Regions from separate parts of the Micromonospora sagamiensis genome, predicted to be linked through region 1. Evidence: riboswitches for the same ligand, from Rfam matches in the RefSeq annotation. Region 1 holds a riboswitch; the other holds the start of a gene.

The links. Region 1 has a riboswitch for thiamine pyrophosphate ahead of IGA62_RS08645 (thiamine phosphate synthase). Riboswitches for the same ligand answer to the same signal wherever they lie in the genome.
Positions count from the first base shown of each region.
Region 2: another riboswitch for thiamine pyrophosphate. It lies ahead of IGA62_RS05385 (ECF transporter S component); the one in region 1 lies ahead of IGA62_RS08645 (thiamine phosphate synthase).

Region 1 is NZ_AP023438.1:2,083,708-2,091,295, forward strand. Features, by position in the region: gene IGA62_RS08625 (thiamine phosphate synthase) at 1-262, opposite strand, end outside; gene IGA62_RS08630 (thiazole synthase) at 325-1,101, opposite strand; gene thiS (sulfur carrier protein ThiS) at 1,098-1,298, opposite strand; gene thiO (glycine oxidase ThiO) at 1,344-2,486, opposite strand; gene IGA62_RS08645 (thiamine phosphate synthase) at 2,480-3,106, opposite strand; TPP riboswitch at 3,101-3,210, opposite strand; gene IGA62_RS08650 (hypothetical protein) at 3,369-4,289, shown strand; gene IGA62_RS08655 (aldo/keto reductase) at 4,371-5,315, opposite strand; gene IGA62_RS08660 (ABC-F family ATP-binding cassette domain-containing protein) at 5,420-7,099, opposite strand; gene IGA62_RS08665 (class I SAM-dependent methyltransferase) at 7,141-7,588, opposite strand, start outside.
Region 2 is NZ_AP023438.1:1,310,841-1,318,428, forward strand. Features, by position in the region: gene IGA62_RS05365 (SIS domain-containing protein) at 1-505, opposite strand, end outside; gene IGA62_RS05370 (alpha/beta fold hydrolase) at 502-1,332, opposite strand; gene IGA62_RS05375 (TIGR03943 family putative permease subunit) at 1,389-2,111, opposite strand; gene IGA62_RS05380 (permease) at 2,112-3,044, opposite strand; TPP riboswitch at 3,382-3,487, shown strand; gene IGA62_RS05385 (ECF transporter S component) at 3,565-4,155, shown strand; gene IGA62_RS05390 (ABC transporter ATP-binding protein) at 4,160-5,605, shown strand; gene IGA62_RS05395 (energy-coupling factor transporter transmembrane component T family protein) at 5,602-6,402, shown strand; gene IGA62_RS05400 (hypothetical protein) at 6,489-6,722, opposite strand; gene IGA62_RS05405 (MTH1187 family thiamine-binding protein) at 6,972-7,268, shown strand; gene IGA62_RS05410 (pentapeptide repeat-containing protein) at 7,359-7,588, opposite strand, start outside.

The DNA.
Region 1 (7,588 bases):
GGCCGGCGGCGGACAGGTGGACGGCGGTCCCGTCGAGCGGGTCGGGGCCGGCGACGACCAGCGTGCCGCCCGTACCGGCCAGGACCGCCCGCAGCTCGGCGGCGAGGGCGGCCCGCTCGACGCGGGGCAGGTCCTTCTCCCGCAGCACCACCCACCGCACTCCCCCGGCCGCCGCCGCCGCGACGACCTCCGGCAGTGGTCGCCGGGCCACCCGGCGATCGGTGAACGCGACGATCCCGGTGGGGACGTCGGCTCTGGTCACGGTGGCGGGCGGGTCCTGGCGGAGTCCTTTCGTACCGCGAACCGCACGGACGGCCGACGCGGTCACAGCTCCGGCCGTCCCTCGTCCGGAGTGGAGGCCAGCGCGTGGAAGCGGCGCGGGATCCGGCCGGCCCGGTACGCGAGCCGCCCCGCCTCGACCGCGTGGCGCATCGCGGCGGCCATCGTCTCCGGGTCCGCGGCCCGGGTGACCGCGCTGGCCAGCAGCACCGCGTCGCAGCCGAGTTCCATGGCGAGCGCGGCGTCACTGGCGGTGCCGATGCCGGCGTCCAGGATCACCGGCACGTCGACCTCCTGCCGGATCAGCCGGATGTGGTGCGGGTTGTTGACGCCCAGGCCGGAGCCGATCGGCGCGCCGGCCGGCATCACCGCCGCGCAGCCCACGTCGACCAGCCGGCGCGCCAGCACCGGATCGTCCGAGGTGTACGGCAGGACGGTGAAGCCGTCGTCGACGAGCTGTTCGGCGGCGCGCAGCAACTCCACCCCGTCGGGCAGGAGGGTCCGCTCGTCGCCGATCACCTCCAGCTTCACCCAGTCGGTGTCGAACGCGTCCCGGGCCAGGTGGGCGACCCTGACCGCGTCCCGTGCGGTGTAGCAGCCGGCCGTGTTGGGCAGCAGCCGCACCCCGCACCTGTCGAGCAGGTCCAGCAGCCCGCCGTGGCCGCCGGTCGGGTCGACCCGGCGTAGCGCCAGGGTGACCAGTTCGGTGCCGGAGGCCCGGATCGCCCCTTCCAACACGTGCAGGTTGGCCGCGCCGCCGGTGCCGAGGATCAGCCGGGAGGTGAACGTCGTACCGCCGAGGACGAAGGTCACCGCGCTCACCCGCCCTGCGCCGCGCTCAGCACCTCGACCCGGTCGCCGTCGCGCAGCGTCGTGCCCGGCCAGCCGGTACGCGGCACCACCTCGCCGTTGACCGCGACCGCCACCCCGCGCCGGTCGGCGGTGACCTCGCCGACCAGGTCCGCCACCGTGGCCGCGTCGGGCAGACTCCGCCCGACGCCGTTGACCGTCAGTTCCACCTGTCGTCCTTTCGTCGGGTTCACGCACTCGTCCGCTGTGGTGGGTCACCCACCGGCCGCCGGCCGGGTGACCGGGCCGAACCGGCCCGGGGTGAAGGGGGCGAGCATCGCGTCGGGAGTGCCGGTGGTGACCAGGTCGGCGACCAGATCGGCGGTGACCGGGGTGAGCACGATGCCGTGCCGGTGGTGGCCCGCCGCGACGAGCACTCCCGGTCGGCCGGGGAGCGCGCCGATGACCGGCGCGTTGTCCGGGGTGCCGGGGCGGAACCCGACAGCCGTCTCGACCAGGTCGTACTCGGCCAGCTCGGGCAGGAGGTCGACGGCGGCGCGGAGCAGTCGCAGCACCGCCCCGGCGGTGACCGCCGGGTCGGTCCGCTCCTCGACGGTCGCCCCGACCACCACCTCCCCGTCGGCGCGGGGCACGACGTAGACCGGCTCGCCGTCGGCGTACCCCCGGACGACGTGCCGGAAGCCCGGCGGGCCGCCGCCGGGCGCGCGGAGCCGGAGGATCTGCCCCTTCACCGGCCGGACCGGCAGGCCGGTCAACGCGGCGGTGCCGCAGCCGGCGGCGACCACGACGGCCGACGCGGTCAGCTCGTCGACCCGCCCGACCGGGGCGGCGACCAGCACCGCGCCGGCCCGCTCGGCCGCGGTGCGCAACGCCACCAGCAGACGCCGGGGGTCGACCTGGTGGTCGCCGGGGGCGAACGCGCCGCCACGCACCCGGGGGGCGAGCGCCGGCTCCCGGTCCCGCAGCCCGCTGGGGCGCAGCGGGGTGATCGGCAGCCCCAACTCCCGCTGGTATGCCCAGAGCCGACCCGCCTCGGCCAGGTCGTCGCCGGTGAGCCCGACGACCAGGGTGCCCTCGGTGCGGTATCCGAGGCCGACGCCGCTGGCGGCGGTCAGCTCGGCGGCGAACGCCGGCCAGCGGGCGGCGGACGCGACGAGCAGCCCGGTCAGCGCGGTCTCCCCGAAGTACGCCTCGGCCACCGGGGCGAGCATCCCGGCGGCCACGGTGGAGGCTCCCGAGCCGGGTGCCGGGTCGCGCACGGTCACCGACAGTCCCCGCGCGGCACACCGCCAGGCCACCGCCCACCCGACGACCCCACCCCCCACCACCACCACATCCGGTGCAAGGAGGGGACCCCTGTTACCGCTTTTTGATGAGGAAGGGCCCCCTGCTACCACCCGAGGGCTCCGAGCAGCCCGGCGGTCGCGCGGGCCGGATCGGCGACGCCGGAGAGCGCCCCGACCACCGCCACCCCGTACGCCCCGGCGGCGCGCAGCGCCGGCACCGTCGCCGCGGTCACCCCGCCGATCGCGATCACCGGCACCGGCACCACGTCGGCCACCGCGCGTACCCCGTCCGGACCGATCGGTGCCGGTAGCCCGTCCTTCGTGGTGGTCGCATGGCACGGGCCGACACCCAGGTAGCCCGCCCCGGCGGCGACCGCCCGCGCGGCGGCGAGCGGCTCCCGGGCGGTCGCGCCGAGCACCGCATCCGGGCCGAGCACCCGGCGGGCGGCGGCGACCGGCAGATCGTCCGCGCCGACATGTCCGCCCGCCGCGCCGGCCGCGAGCGCCACGTGCAACCGGTCGTTGACCAGGCACGTCGCGCCGACCGGCGCGCACAGTTCGAGGATCCGGCCGGTCAGGTCGTACGCCTCACGGTCGGTGGCGGAGTCCTCGACCCGGACCTGCACCACCAGCTCGGGGCCGGCGACGCCGAGGGCGGCCCGGACCACGGTGAGCGGATCGCGCCCGGGGCGGGTGTCGGTGACAAGATGCAGTCGTCCCAGGGACGGCACGGCAACTCTCCTCCCTGCGCCGGCATTACCCGGATCAGGTTCGACGGTCGGGGGCTCCCAGCCCCCCTCTCAGCCCGGTCCACCGGGCTCCCGTGGGTTACTTGCGTGGCACACCGTACGTCGGATCGGGGCATCCGCCAAGGATGGTGCGTCCGTTTTCCGCAGGTCGTGATGGTTTAACAGCGACTACGGCAGTGGAGAAAATCTCACAATCGACGATCGGGGGCAGCGCGTGACCGTCCGGTCACGGCATGCTGTCCTGATGCCGCGCTCACCCCAGGTTCCGCCCGGTCTCGAGTCCCGGCCCTTCCGCGGCAGCACCGCCGTGGCCCACGGCCTCCTCACCTGGACGATGCTGCGCGGGCGTGCCTGGCAGCGAATACTGCCCGACGTCTACGTACACCGGGCGGCCCACCGACCCGAGGACCATCGCATGTGGTGCGAGGCCGTGGCGCTGGTGCTTCCGGCCGGCGCCGCAATCGCCGGACTGAGCGCGGCGTACCTGTGGGGCGCCGGGCTGCTGCCGCCGAACGCGCCGGTCACCGTCGTGCTGCCCCGCGCGGCCCGGATGCGCCCGCACACCCGGGTGGCCGTCACCCGATCGGTCCTGTCGGAAGCCGACCTGACCGTCCACACCGGGCTACCGGTCACCACCGCGCTCCGCACGGCCTTCGACCTCGGTCGCCGGCCGCCACGCACCGAGGCGGTGGTCGCCCTCGACGCGCTGCTGCACCACCGCGTGGTGGACCTGCCCACGCTGCGCGAGTACGCGGCCGGTCGCACCGGCTGGCCCGGCCTGCCGCTGCTGCGGGAGGTGCTCGCGCTGGTCGACCCGTTTGCCGGGTCCCCGATGGAGACCCGGCTTCGCCTGCTCCTGCTCGACGCCGGGTTGCCCGCGCCAGCCGTCCGGCACGAGGTGCGCGATGCCGGGGGCCAGTACGTCGGCCGGGTCGACCTCGCCTACCCCGCCCGCCGGGTGGCGGTCGAGTACGAACCCGGCCCGCCCCGGGACCCGGCGCTGCTCCGCCGGCAGGCGACCCGGTTCCACGCACTCCGCGCGGCGGGCTGGCGGGTGGTCCGCTGCACCTCCGACGACGTACTCCGCCACCCCACCCGGACGGCCCGGATGGTGGCCGCCGCGCTGCGGGGACGATCCGCGAACCGGGTCAACGGCCTGGTCTGAGCCGACCGCCGGAAGCCCGGTGGTGAAGGGGCCGGGCTCCCGGCGGCGGACGGGTCCGCCAGTGGTCAGAGAAGCCAGTGGTCAGAGGAGCGCGCGCAGGGCGGCCAGGTCGTCGTCGTCCGGTTGCCAGGCACCGGCTGCGGCGTTGGCCCGTACCTGCTCCGGCGTGGTGGCCCCGGCGATCACCGAGGTGACCGCCGGCTGGGCGGCCAACCCACCGATGGCCACCTGGAGCATGGTGAGCCCTCGCTGGTCGGCGTACGACCCGATGGCCTCGATGGTGTCCCAGTCGGCGGTGGCGAACCGCTGCGCGTACCGGCCCGCACCGGCGAGCCGGCTGCCCGCCGGAGGTTGCTCCCCGCGCCGGTACTTGCCGGTGAGCAGGCCGTCAGCGAGCGGGAAGAACGGCAGCAGCCCGAGTCCGAAGCGCTCACACGCCGGCACCACCTCGGTCTCCACCGCGCGTTCCAACAGGCTGTAGTGGTTCTGGGCGCTGACGAACCGGGTCGTGCCGGCAGTCCGGGCGATCCAGTCGGCGTCGGCGATCTGCCAGCCACTGAAGTTGGAGTTGCCCAGGTAACGCACCTTGCCCGCGCGGACCAGATCGTCCAGGGCGGCGAGGGTCTCCTCGATCGGCGTGCCCGGGTCCGGCTCGTGCAGCTGGTAGAGGTCGATATGGTCGGTGCCGAGCCGACGCAGCGACGCCTCCACCGCCCGGGCGACGTACCGGCGGGCGCCACGCGCGCCGTGGTCCGGGCCGTTCATGCCGTGCATGTCCATGCCGAACTTGGTGGCCACCACCACGTCGTCGCGCCGCCCGCGCAGGGCCGCACCGAGCAGTTCCTCGGAGCCGCCCTGCGGCTGCCCGTAGATGTCGGCCGTGTCGAAGAAGTTGATACCGGCGTCGAGGGCGGCCTCCACCACCGCTCGGGTCCCGGCCAGGTCGAGTTTGCGGCCGAAGTTGTTGCAGCCGACACCGACCACGGATACCACGAGCCCCGAGTCGCCCAGTCGGCGGAAGGTCATCTCAGTCACGAGATCAACTCTATGCGGCGGTGGTTGCAGGGGTCCCCTGCTACTCAAAAAGCGGTAACAAGGGGCCCCTGCAACCACCTCACCCCGCAACCACCTCAGCCGACATCCCAGACCGGTTCGGGGGTCTCGCGGACCTCGCCGTCGCCCGCGAAGAGGACGAAGCGGTCGAAGGAGCGGGTGAACCAGCGGTCGTGGGTGACCGCGACCACCGTGCCGGCGAACGCCTTCAGCCCCTCCTCCAGCGCCTCCGCGCTGGCCAGGTCGAGGTTGTCGGTGGGCTCGTCGAGCAGCAGCAGGGTCGCTCCGGACAGCTCCAGCAGCAGCACCAGGAACCGCGCCTGCTGTCCACCGGACAACGTGCCGAACCGCTGGTCGCCCTGGCCGGCCAGCTCGTAGCGGCCGAGCGCGGCCATCGCGGTGTGCCGGTCCATGCCGGCCCGGTGCTCGTCGCCCCGCCAGAGGATCTCGACGAGGGTCTTCGCCATCAGCTCCGGTCGGTCGTGGGTCTGCGAGAAGTGTCCCGGCCGGACCCGGGCACCGAGGCGCACCATCCCGTCGTGGGCGACCGGGGCGAGGGCGGCCGCCCCGTCCACCGGCCCGTTCGCCGGGTCCGGGTCGGTGCCGCCGCGGGCCAGCAGCCGCAGGAAGTGCGACTTGCCGGTGCCGTTCGCGCCGAGCACGGCGACCCGGTCGCCGTACCAGATCTCCAGGTCGAAGGGGTAGGTCAGGCCGTCCAGCTCCAGAGACTCGCAGATCACCGCGCGCTTGCCGGTCCGCCCGCCGGTCAGGCGCATCCGGATGTCCTGGTCCTTCGGAGGTACGGGCGGCGGCCCGGCTTCCTCGAACTTGCGCAACCGGGTCTGCGCGGCCTGGTAACGGGAGGCCAGCCCGTCGTTGTACGCGGCCTTCTGCTTGTACATCAGCATCAGCTCGCGCAGCTTCTGGTGTTCCTCGTCCCACCGGCGGCGCTGCTCGTCGAGGCGCGCGTGCCGGGCCACCCGGGCGTCGTACCAGGTCGCGAAGCTGCCCGGGTGCACCCAGGCGCTGCCGCCCTCCACCGCGACCACCCGGTCGGCGGTCTGGGCGAGCAGTTCCCGGTCATGCGATACGTACAGCACGGACTTGGTGGACTCGCGCAGCCGCGCCTCCAGCCATCGTTTGCCGGGCACGTCGAGGAAGTTGTCCGGCTCGTCGAGCAGGAGCACCTCGTCGGGGCCGCGCAGCAGCAGTTCCAGGGCGAAGCGTTTCTGCTGGCCGCCGGAGAGCGTCCGGACCGGACGGTCCCGGGCGGTCTCCCAGGGCAGGTCGAGCACGATGGTCGCGACGGTGTCGAAGAGCACCTCCGCGTCGTATCCGCCGGCCTCGCCCCAGGCGGCCAGCGCGTCCGCGTACGCGAGCTGCGCCTTGCCGGCGGCGGTGCTGTACTTGCCGCGTACCTCGGCGGCCCTCATCGCCGCCTCGGTCTCGACCAGCCGGCGCCCGGCGTCGCGCAGCGCGGGCGGGGCCAGACCGAGGGCCAGGTCGGCGAGGGTGGAGTCGTCGCCGATCATGCCGATGAACTGCCGCATGACGCCGAGCCCTCCGGAGCGGGCAACGCCGCCCACGGCGACCGGCAGGTCACCGGCGACCATCCGCAGCAGGGTCGTCTTGCCCGCACCGTTCGGTCCGACCAGGGCGACCTTGGCCCCCTCGCCGACCCGGAACGACACGTCGGCGAAGAGTTCCCGACCGTCCGGCAGGGTGTGCGCCACCCCGGCCACGTCCACGTATCCCACCCGGGCATCCTGCCCGAGCGGCACGGGCCGGGGACATCCATTTACCGGGTGACGCGGAGCACCCGGTAGCCCTTCTGGCTCGCGTGCCGGACGACCTGCCAGCCCTGGTCGGTGAGCCAGCCGTGCAGCGAGTCACCGCCGAGGTGCCGGGCGACCACCAGCCAGGCGACCCCGTCCGGGGTGAGCCGGGGCAGCCAGCGGCGCAGCAGGGTGTGGAGTTCCTCCTTGCCGATCCGGATCGGCGGGTTGGACCAGAGCTGGGTGAAGGTGACCCCGTCGGGCACGTCGTCCGGGTCGGCCACCCGTACCCGGCCGGCCGCCCCGACCCGGACGGCGTTGCCGGCGGTGAGTTCCCGGGCGCGTTCGTTGACGTCGACCGCCCAGACCGTCGCCGCCGGGGCGTGCGTGGCGAGGACGCAGGCGATCGGCCCGAATCCGCAGCCCAGGTCGAGCAGCGCCCCGGCGGTCTCCGGCGCGGGCAGCTCGGCC
Region 2 (7,588 bases), 770 kb from region 1:
GGGACGGCACGCGGGCCGAGTGCTCCGCCGAGACGATCGCCACCAACCCGTGCCCGTGCCGCTTGACCAGCGAGGCGAACTCGACCACCGCGCCGTTGATGCCGGAGTTCGAGGCGATCACGAACACGTCCGACGGGCGTACCGGGGTCAACTCCCAGAGCCGGTGCGCGACCGCCGGGTCGCGCTCCAGGGTGGGGTCGAGGACGTCGACCGGCGCGCCGCCGTGCAGCACCAGGTCGCGCAGGGCGATCCGGTTGGTCGGGACCAGGCCGCCGGCCCGTCCGGCGATCTCCATCGCCAGCGCCTCGGAGTGCCCGGTGCCGAACGCCTGCACCACCCCGCCGGCCCGGAGCGCGTCCGTGACCAGGTCGGCCGCGCGGGCCACCGCCGCACGCTGGCCGGCGGCCACCCGGGCGATCGTCGAGGTGACGACGGCCAGGTAGGCCTCGGCACTGACCGGCGGGGTCGTCGCGTCCGGCCCGGAGGCGTCCACCGGGCCGGTCACCCTACCGCCTCCACCTGCGCCAGAACGGCCTCGGCCAGCGCGCCCGGCGCCTCGTCCGGGATCCAGTGGCTCACCCCGGTGAGTTCGACGAACCGGTACGTCCCGGTGACGTACGCCGCGCACGCCTCGGCGGCGGTCCGGCCGACCGCGGTGTCCCGGTCGCTCCAGACGTAGGTGGTCGGCACCGACACCGGTCCGGTGCCCACCAACTCCCGACCGGACATCGCCCGGTACCAGTTCAGTGCCCCGGTGAGCGCGCCCGGCTCCCGCATCGGCCGCACGTACGTCTCGATCCGCTCCCGGTTCCCCACCCCGCCGAGCAGCTTGCGCAGGGCGGCACCGTGCCAGGCGAGCAGCACCTTCTCGGCCTTGCCCTCCTTGCGGAACAGCCCCATGTACGCCGACCGGGCCTTCTGCTTCCGGTCCCGGGCGATGGTCCGGGCCATCGCGGCCGGGTGCGGCACGGAGACGGCGGTGAGGGTGCGCACCCGGTCCGGGTGCCCGGCGGCCAGCGCCCACGCCACGATCGACCCCCAGTCGTGGCCGACCACGTGCGCGGTGGGCACGTCGAGCGCGTCGAGGACGGCGACCGCGTCGGCCACGCACTCGGCCAGCCGGTACGCCTCGACCGCCGTGGGCCGGGCACCGGGCGAGTAGCCCCGCTGGTCCAGCGCGTACGTCCGCAGCCCGGCGGCGTGCAGGGCCGGCAGCAGGTCCACCCACTCGCCGCTGTGCTGGGGAAACCCGTGCAGCAACAGCACCGGATCACCGTCGGCCGGGCCGTCGGCGTGCACGTCGAACGTCAGCCCCCGCGCATCGATCTTCATCCCCGGAGCCTACCGTGACGCGGCGCGTCGGAGCGGGCACGGGAAGGCCGGCGGCCCTACTCGTACTGCTGCTTCGGGGCGGGCACCTGACGCCACGACTCGACCTCCAGGTACGGCACCTCGGCGTCGTTGACCGGGTCCCGGCCGACCTTGTCGGTGTAGCGGCCGGTCACCTCCACCCAGGTGTCGTCGGCCAGGCCGGTGGGCGGGTCGCCGGTGAGGCCGAGCTTCACCGGGCGGCCGTCGGCGGCGCAGCAGGACAGGATCATGCGGGCCAGGATCGGTTGCCCGTCCGGGCCGGTGACGACGAAGCCGGTGAGCTGGACCCGACGGTCCCCGATGGACCGTCCCCGCTCGAACAACGCCCGGGAGGCGTAGTCCAGTACGGTGATCCGCGCCGGGTCCCCCTCGGGCAGCGGCGGATAGTCGGACGTCACCCGGTCCGGCAGCACCGTTCCGGCCTGTCCGACGGCGTACGAGCCGAGGGCCGGCGGGGCGACCAGCAGCAGGCCGAGCACCGGCAGGAGGAGCAGCCACCCGACTCGCGGGCCGTGGTGGCCGTGGTCGTGATCGTCGTGCTCGTCCGGGTCGTCGGGCGCGGCGGGGCGCAGCTCGTACCAGAGGGTCATCGCGGCGGCGGCCACCAGCAGCAGCCCGGCGGCGACCAGGAAGGGTTGCAGCCCCGCCTTGACGTAGCGCAGGTGCAGGTCGGTGAGGCTGGCCCGCAGCACCGCACCCCCGAGCAGCAGCAGGACGACCGCCTGGGCCTGCCGGTTCACTCAGCTCACCACCGTTCCGACTCCGACGGCCACCAGCACGGCCACCACGAAGGTGGTCGGGGCGAACCGGGACGCGAACCGCCGGCCGAACGCCCCGACCTGCATCGAGACGAGTTTCAGGTCCACCATCGGCCCGACCACCAGGAAGACCAGCCGGGAGGTCAACGAGAACTGGGACAGCGACGCGGCGACGAACGCGTCCGCCTCCGAGCAGATGGAGAGCAGGACGGCCAGCACCGCCAGGGCCAGCACCGAGAGCACCGGGTCGTCGGCCAGGGTCTGCAACCAGCGCTCCGGCACCAGCACGTTGATGCTGGCGGCGGCCATCGCGCCGAGCACCAGGAACCCACCGGCGTGGACCACGTCGTGGCGTACCGCCGACCAGAACGCCGCGCCCCGGCCCAGGCCGTCCAGGTCCGGTCGGTGCGGCAGCCGGATCCAGTCGGCCCGGCCCAGCCGCAGCCAGAGCCAGCCCATGATCATGGCGACGACCAGGCTGGCCAGGCCCCGACCGAGGACCATCTCCGGGTTGTCGGGGAAGGCGACCGCGGTGGCGGTGAGCACGATCGGGTTGATCGCCGGGGCGGCGAGCAGGAAGGCCAGCGCTGCGGCCGGGGTGACGCCCCGGCGGATCAGCGACCCGGCGATCGGCACCGACCCGCACTCGCACCCGGGCAGGACCACTCCGGCGGCACTGGCCACCGGCACGGCGAGCGCGGGGTGCCGGGGCAGCGCCCGCGCCCAGAACGAGCGCGGCACGAAGACCGCGATCACCGCCGAGAGCAGCACCCCGAACACCAGGAAGGGCATCGCCTGCACCATGACCGAGACGAAGACGGTGGTCCAGGTCTGGAGGCGGGGCGCGGAGATCGCGGTGCCGATCGGTTCCCGGAAGACCACCAGCAGGACCAGGACCCCGGCCAGGACCTCCACCGAGCCGACCCGCTCGCCGAGCCACCGGCCGGGCCCGCCGCCCGGGGCGTCCCGCTCCGGCCCGCCGGGTGCCGGCTGCTCCTCGGGTACGCCGGGCGCGACGACGCCCAGCGGTGACGTCGCCGGGTCGGACCGGACAGCGTCGTCGGGCGGACCGGCGGGCTCGGGTCGACCGGGGCGCGGGGTGGCCTGGCCGGCAGCGGTCACGGTGGTCTCCGGGTCGACGGGTACGGGGAGCAGCTCACCCTAACCCGGACAGTGACGTGGCCGACTCTCTCCACGCAACGCGCCCCTGGGTTCCGGCCCGTCTCGGTGCTAGCGTCTGCGCAGACAACTTCACATCCGACAGGGGAGCGCACAGCGCTGAGAGTGCGGGCCACGGCCCGCAGACCCTCGAACCTGATCTGGGTAATGCCAGCGCAGGGAGTTCGGTCAGTCTCCAGCCGCGTCGTCGTCCGGTGCCACCGGGCGTACGGCGTGCGTCTTGCCTGGTTCGCACACGGACTGGGAGCACGTACCCATGAACAAGTTCGACAACCCCCGCTGGCGCACCATCGACATCGTGGTCGCCTCGGTGATCGCGGTCGCCTTCGGCGTCATCTTCTGGGCCTGGGGCCTGGTGTGGAGCGCCACATCCGGCGCGTTCGCCTTCTTCCCCCCGGCGCAGACCCTCATCTACGGGGTCTGGCTGATGCCGGCCGTGGTGGGTGGCCTGGTGATCCGCAAGCCCGGCGCGGCCCTGTACTGCGAGACCGTCGCGGCGGTGCTCTCCGCGCTGTTGGGCAGCCAGTGGGCCGGCACGGTCATCCCGCAGGGCATCGTCCAGGGTCTCGGCGCGGAGCTGGCCTTCGCCGCGTTCCGGTACCGCTCGTTCCGGCTGCCGACCGCACTGCTCGCCGGGGCACTGACCGGCGTCAGCGCGGCGCTGTTCGACTTCTTCGTCTGGAACGCCAAGTACGACCTGACCAGCTACCGCATCCCGTACGCGCTGCTCACCGTGGTCAGCGCCGCGGTCGTGGCCGGTGTCGGCGGGCATGCCCTGACCACCGCCCTGGCCCGCACCGGTGCCCTGGCCCACCTCCCCGCCGCCCGCGACCGCACCCTCATCTGACCCGGTGGGTGGCGTCTCCGTACGGCTGCGGGGGTTCGGGTGGCGGCACGCGGGCCGGAGGGCCTGGGCCGTCCGGGACGTCGACCTGCGCATCGGGGCCGGCGAGCGGGTGCTGCTGCTCGGCGCGTCGGGCGCGGGCAAGAGCACCCTGCTGGCCGCGCTGGCCGGACTGCTGCCGGAGGATTCCGGCGAGCGGGCCGGTGACATCGAGATCGACGGTCTCCCGCCGCAGGAGGCGCGCGACCGGGTGGGCATGGTCTTCCAGGACCCGGAGAGTCAGCTGGTGATGGCCCGCTGCGGCGACGACGTGGCGTTCGGGTTGGAGAACCGGGGGGTGCCGGCGGAACGGATCTGGCCCCGGGTGGACGAGGCGCTGACCCGGGTCGGCTTCCCGTACCGCCGGGACCGGCCGACCGCCGCGCTCTCCGGCGGGGAACAGCAACGCCTCGCCCTGGCCGGCGCGCTCGCGCTGCGGCCCGGACTGCTGCTGCTCGACGAGCCGACCGCCAACCTCGACCCGGCCGGGGCGGCCCTGGTCCGGCGGGCGGTCGCCGACGCGGTGGACGCCGACACCACGCTGGTCCTGGTCGAGCACCGGGTCGCCGAGGCGCTGCCCCTGGTCGACCGGGTGCTCGTCCTCGCCGCCGGGGGCGGTGTGCGGGCCGACGGGCCACCCGAGCGGGTCTTCGCCGAGCACGGTGCCGCGCTCGCCGCCGACGGGGTCTGGGTGCCGGGCCACCCGGTGCCGCCCCGCCGGGCGGTCGCGCCCGCCGGGGAGGTGCTGCTCACCGCCGACCGGCTCGGCCTGCCGCCCCGGCTCGCCCCCACCGACCTGGCGGTCCGCGCGGGCGAGGCGCTCGCCGTCCTCGGCCCGAACGGGGCGGGCAAGTCCACCCTCGCGCTGCTCCTCGGCGGGCTGCTCCGACCGGGGACCGGCCGGTTGACCGCCAGCGCGGAACTGGCCGACGCCGACCGGCGCACTCCCCCGCACCGCTGGCGGGCACCCGCCCTGGCCCGGCGGATCGGCTCGGTCTTCCAGGACCCGGAACACCAGTTCGTCACCGGTACGGTCTTCGACGAGCTGGCGCTCGGGCCGCGCCGCACCGGCCGGTCGGAGGCGGCCGTCCGCGCCACCGTGGACGAACTGCTGGACCGGTTACGGCTGGAGCGGCTGGCCGGGGCGAACCCGTACACCCTCTCCGGTGGGGAGGCACGGCGGCTGAGCGTGGCGACCGCCCTGGCCACCGCGCCCCGCCTGCTCGTCTGCGACGAGCCCACCTTCGGGCAGGACCGGCGCACCTGGTCGGAGCTGGTCGACCTGTTCGCCGGGCTGCGCGACGCCGGGCACGGCGTCGTGACGGTCACCCACGACGCGGACTTCGTCGACGCCCTCGCCGACCGTCGGTTCACCCTGGACCGGGCACCCCGGGACGGGGAGGAGCAGCCGTGATCAGCCTGGAACCGGTCGCCGACCCGACCGCGCCGCTGGCCCGCCGGAACCCGGTGGCGAAACTCGCGGCGGCGCTGCTCTTCTCGTTCACCCTGGTCGCCACCCTCGACCCGGTCGCCCCGGCCATCGCCATCGCCATCGAGCTGGCCGTCCTGCCGCTGTTCGGGGTGCGGTACGGGGTGCTCGCCCGGCGGGCCTGGCCGCTGCTGCTCGGCGCGGTCGGCATCGTGGTCACCCTGGTGCTCTTCGCCGCCGAGCGGGAGGGCCGGGTGCTCGTCGAGGCGGGCCCCGTGCTGGTGACCTCGGGAGTGCTGGTCACCGCGCTCGGGCTGGTGCTGCGGACGTTCGCGGTGGCGTTGCCCGGCGTGATCGTCTTCGCCACCACCGACCCGACCGACCTGGCCGACGCGCTGATCCAGAACGCCAAGGCCCCACCCCGGTTCGCCATCGGCGCGCTGGCCGCGTTCCGGCTGGTGCCGATGCTCGGCCAGGAGTGGCAGATGATCAGCCTGGCACGGCGGGCCCGGGGCGTGGACGCCGGGCGTAACCCGCTGGCGAAGCTCCGGCTCTTCGCCTCCACCGCATTCGGGCTGCTGGTCGGCGCGATCCGGCGGGGCACCCGACTGGCGGTGGCGATGGACGCGCGCGGCTTCGACGCCGGCACCCCGCGTACGGTCGCCCGCCGGCAACGGTTCACCGTCGCGGACGGGCTGCTGGTGGTGGGGGCGGCCGTGCTGGCCGGCGGGGCGCTGGCGGTCAGCGTGGCGCTCGGCACGTTCCGACCCCTGATCGGCTGACCCCGGCAGCGTCCGGTCACGATCTCCACGCCGGCAAGCTATCGGGACGGCCGGGGCGCTGACCGCCCCGACCATCCCGGGACCGATCAGCTGCGGCGGAAGGCGTACTGGCGGCCCTGCGCGGCAGGTCGGCCGCGATTGGCGACGAAGGCCGCGCCCCGCTGGGGCGGCCCGGACTTCGGAGCCTGCGGCGGGGTGGACCCGGCCGGCAGGCTCACCGGAGCCACCTCGATCGTCTCCAGATCCGGCGGGGTCACGTCCCGCAGGGACGGCTTCGGCGCGGACGGACGGGACTTCTTCGGCTTGCGTTTGGCAGGCATACGGTGCCTCCTTCGGCGAGGGACCGTCCGACAGCGGCCGGTACGGTCGGCGAGCGGGGAACGGGAGTGCACCGGGACGGCCGACCACACGTCGCGGCAGCGACGAACGGGGAACGCGCACGCCCGGCGGCACGGTCCACGGCAACGGCGGTGGACCCGGCTCGGCACAAGGGCGTCAGTAGCGCATGTCCTGGACGCTATCCCACGCTTCTCTGGCGCGCACCCGAATTACCGGAGACGATCGGCGACATGCTGATCGCGTTCTCGATTACTCCGCTCGGCGTCGGGGAGTCCGTCGGTGACCTGGTCGCCGAGGCGGTCCGGGTGGTCCGGGAGTCCGGCCTGCCGAACCGTACCGATGCCATGTTCACCACCGTCGAGGGCGAGTGGGACGAGGTGATGGCCGTGGTCAAGCGGGCGGTCGACGTGGTCGCCGCGCAGGCGCCCCGGGTGAGCGTCGTGTTGAAGGCCGACGTCCGGCCGGGCGTGACCGACGCGCTGACCAGCAAGGTCGCCCACATCGAGGCCCGCCTCGCCGAGGGCTGAGGCCGGCACGGTCGTGCCCACCAGTACCCCGACTCGTCGGCGGGCTGTAGGGCAGCCGGCGGCAGGGGCGTCCCGCCAAGCTCCGATGTGTCAGCCCTGGTCGTCGACGTGGATTCCGGCGGCGTAGGCGAGGCTGTATGAGAGGCTGAGCAGGTCGGTGTGGTGCAGCACGGCTCCTTTCCAGCTGGTGATGTCGCCGACCCCGGCCAGGGTGCAGCCACGGAACCGGGCTCCGGCCATGGTGGCGTGATGGAATACCGCGCCGGTGAGGTCGCAGTCACGGAATACCGCGCCCCGTAGGTCGGCGTTGGTGAAGTCAG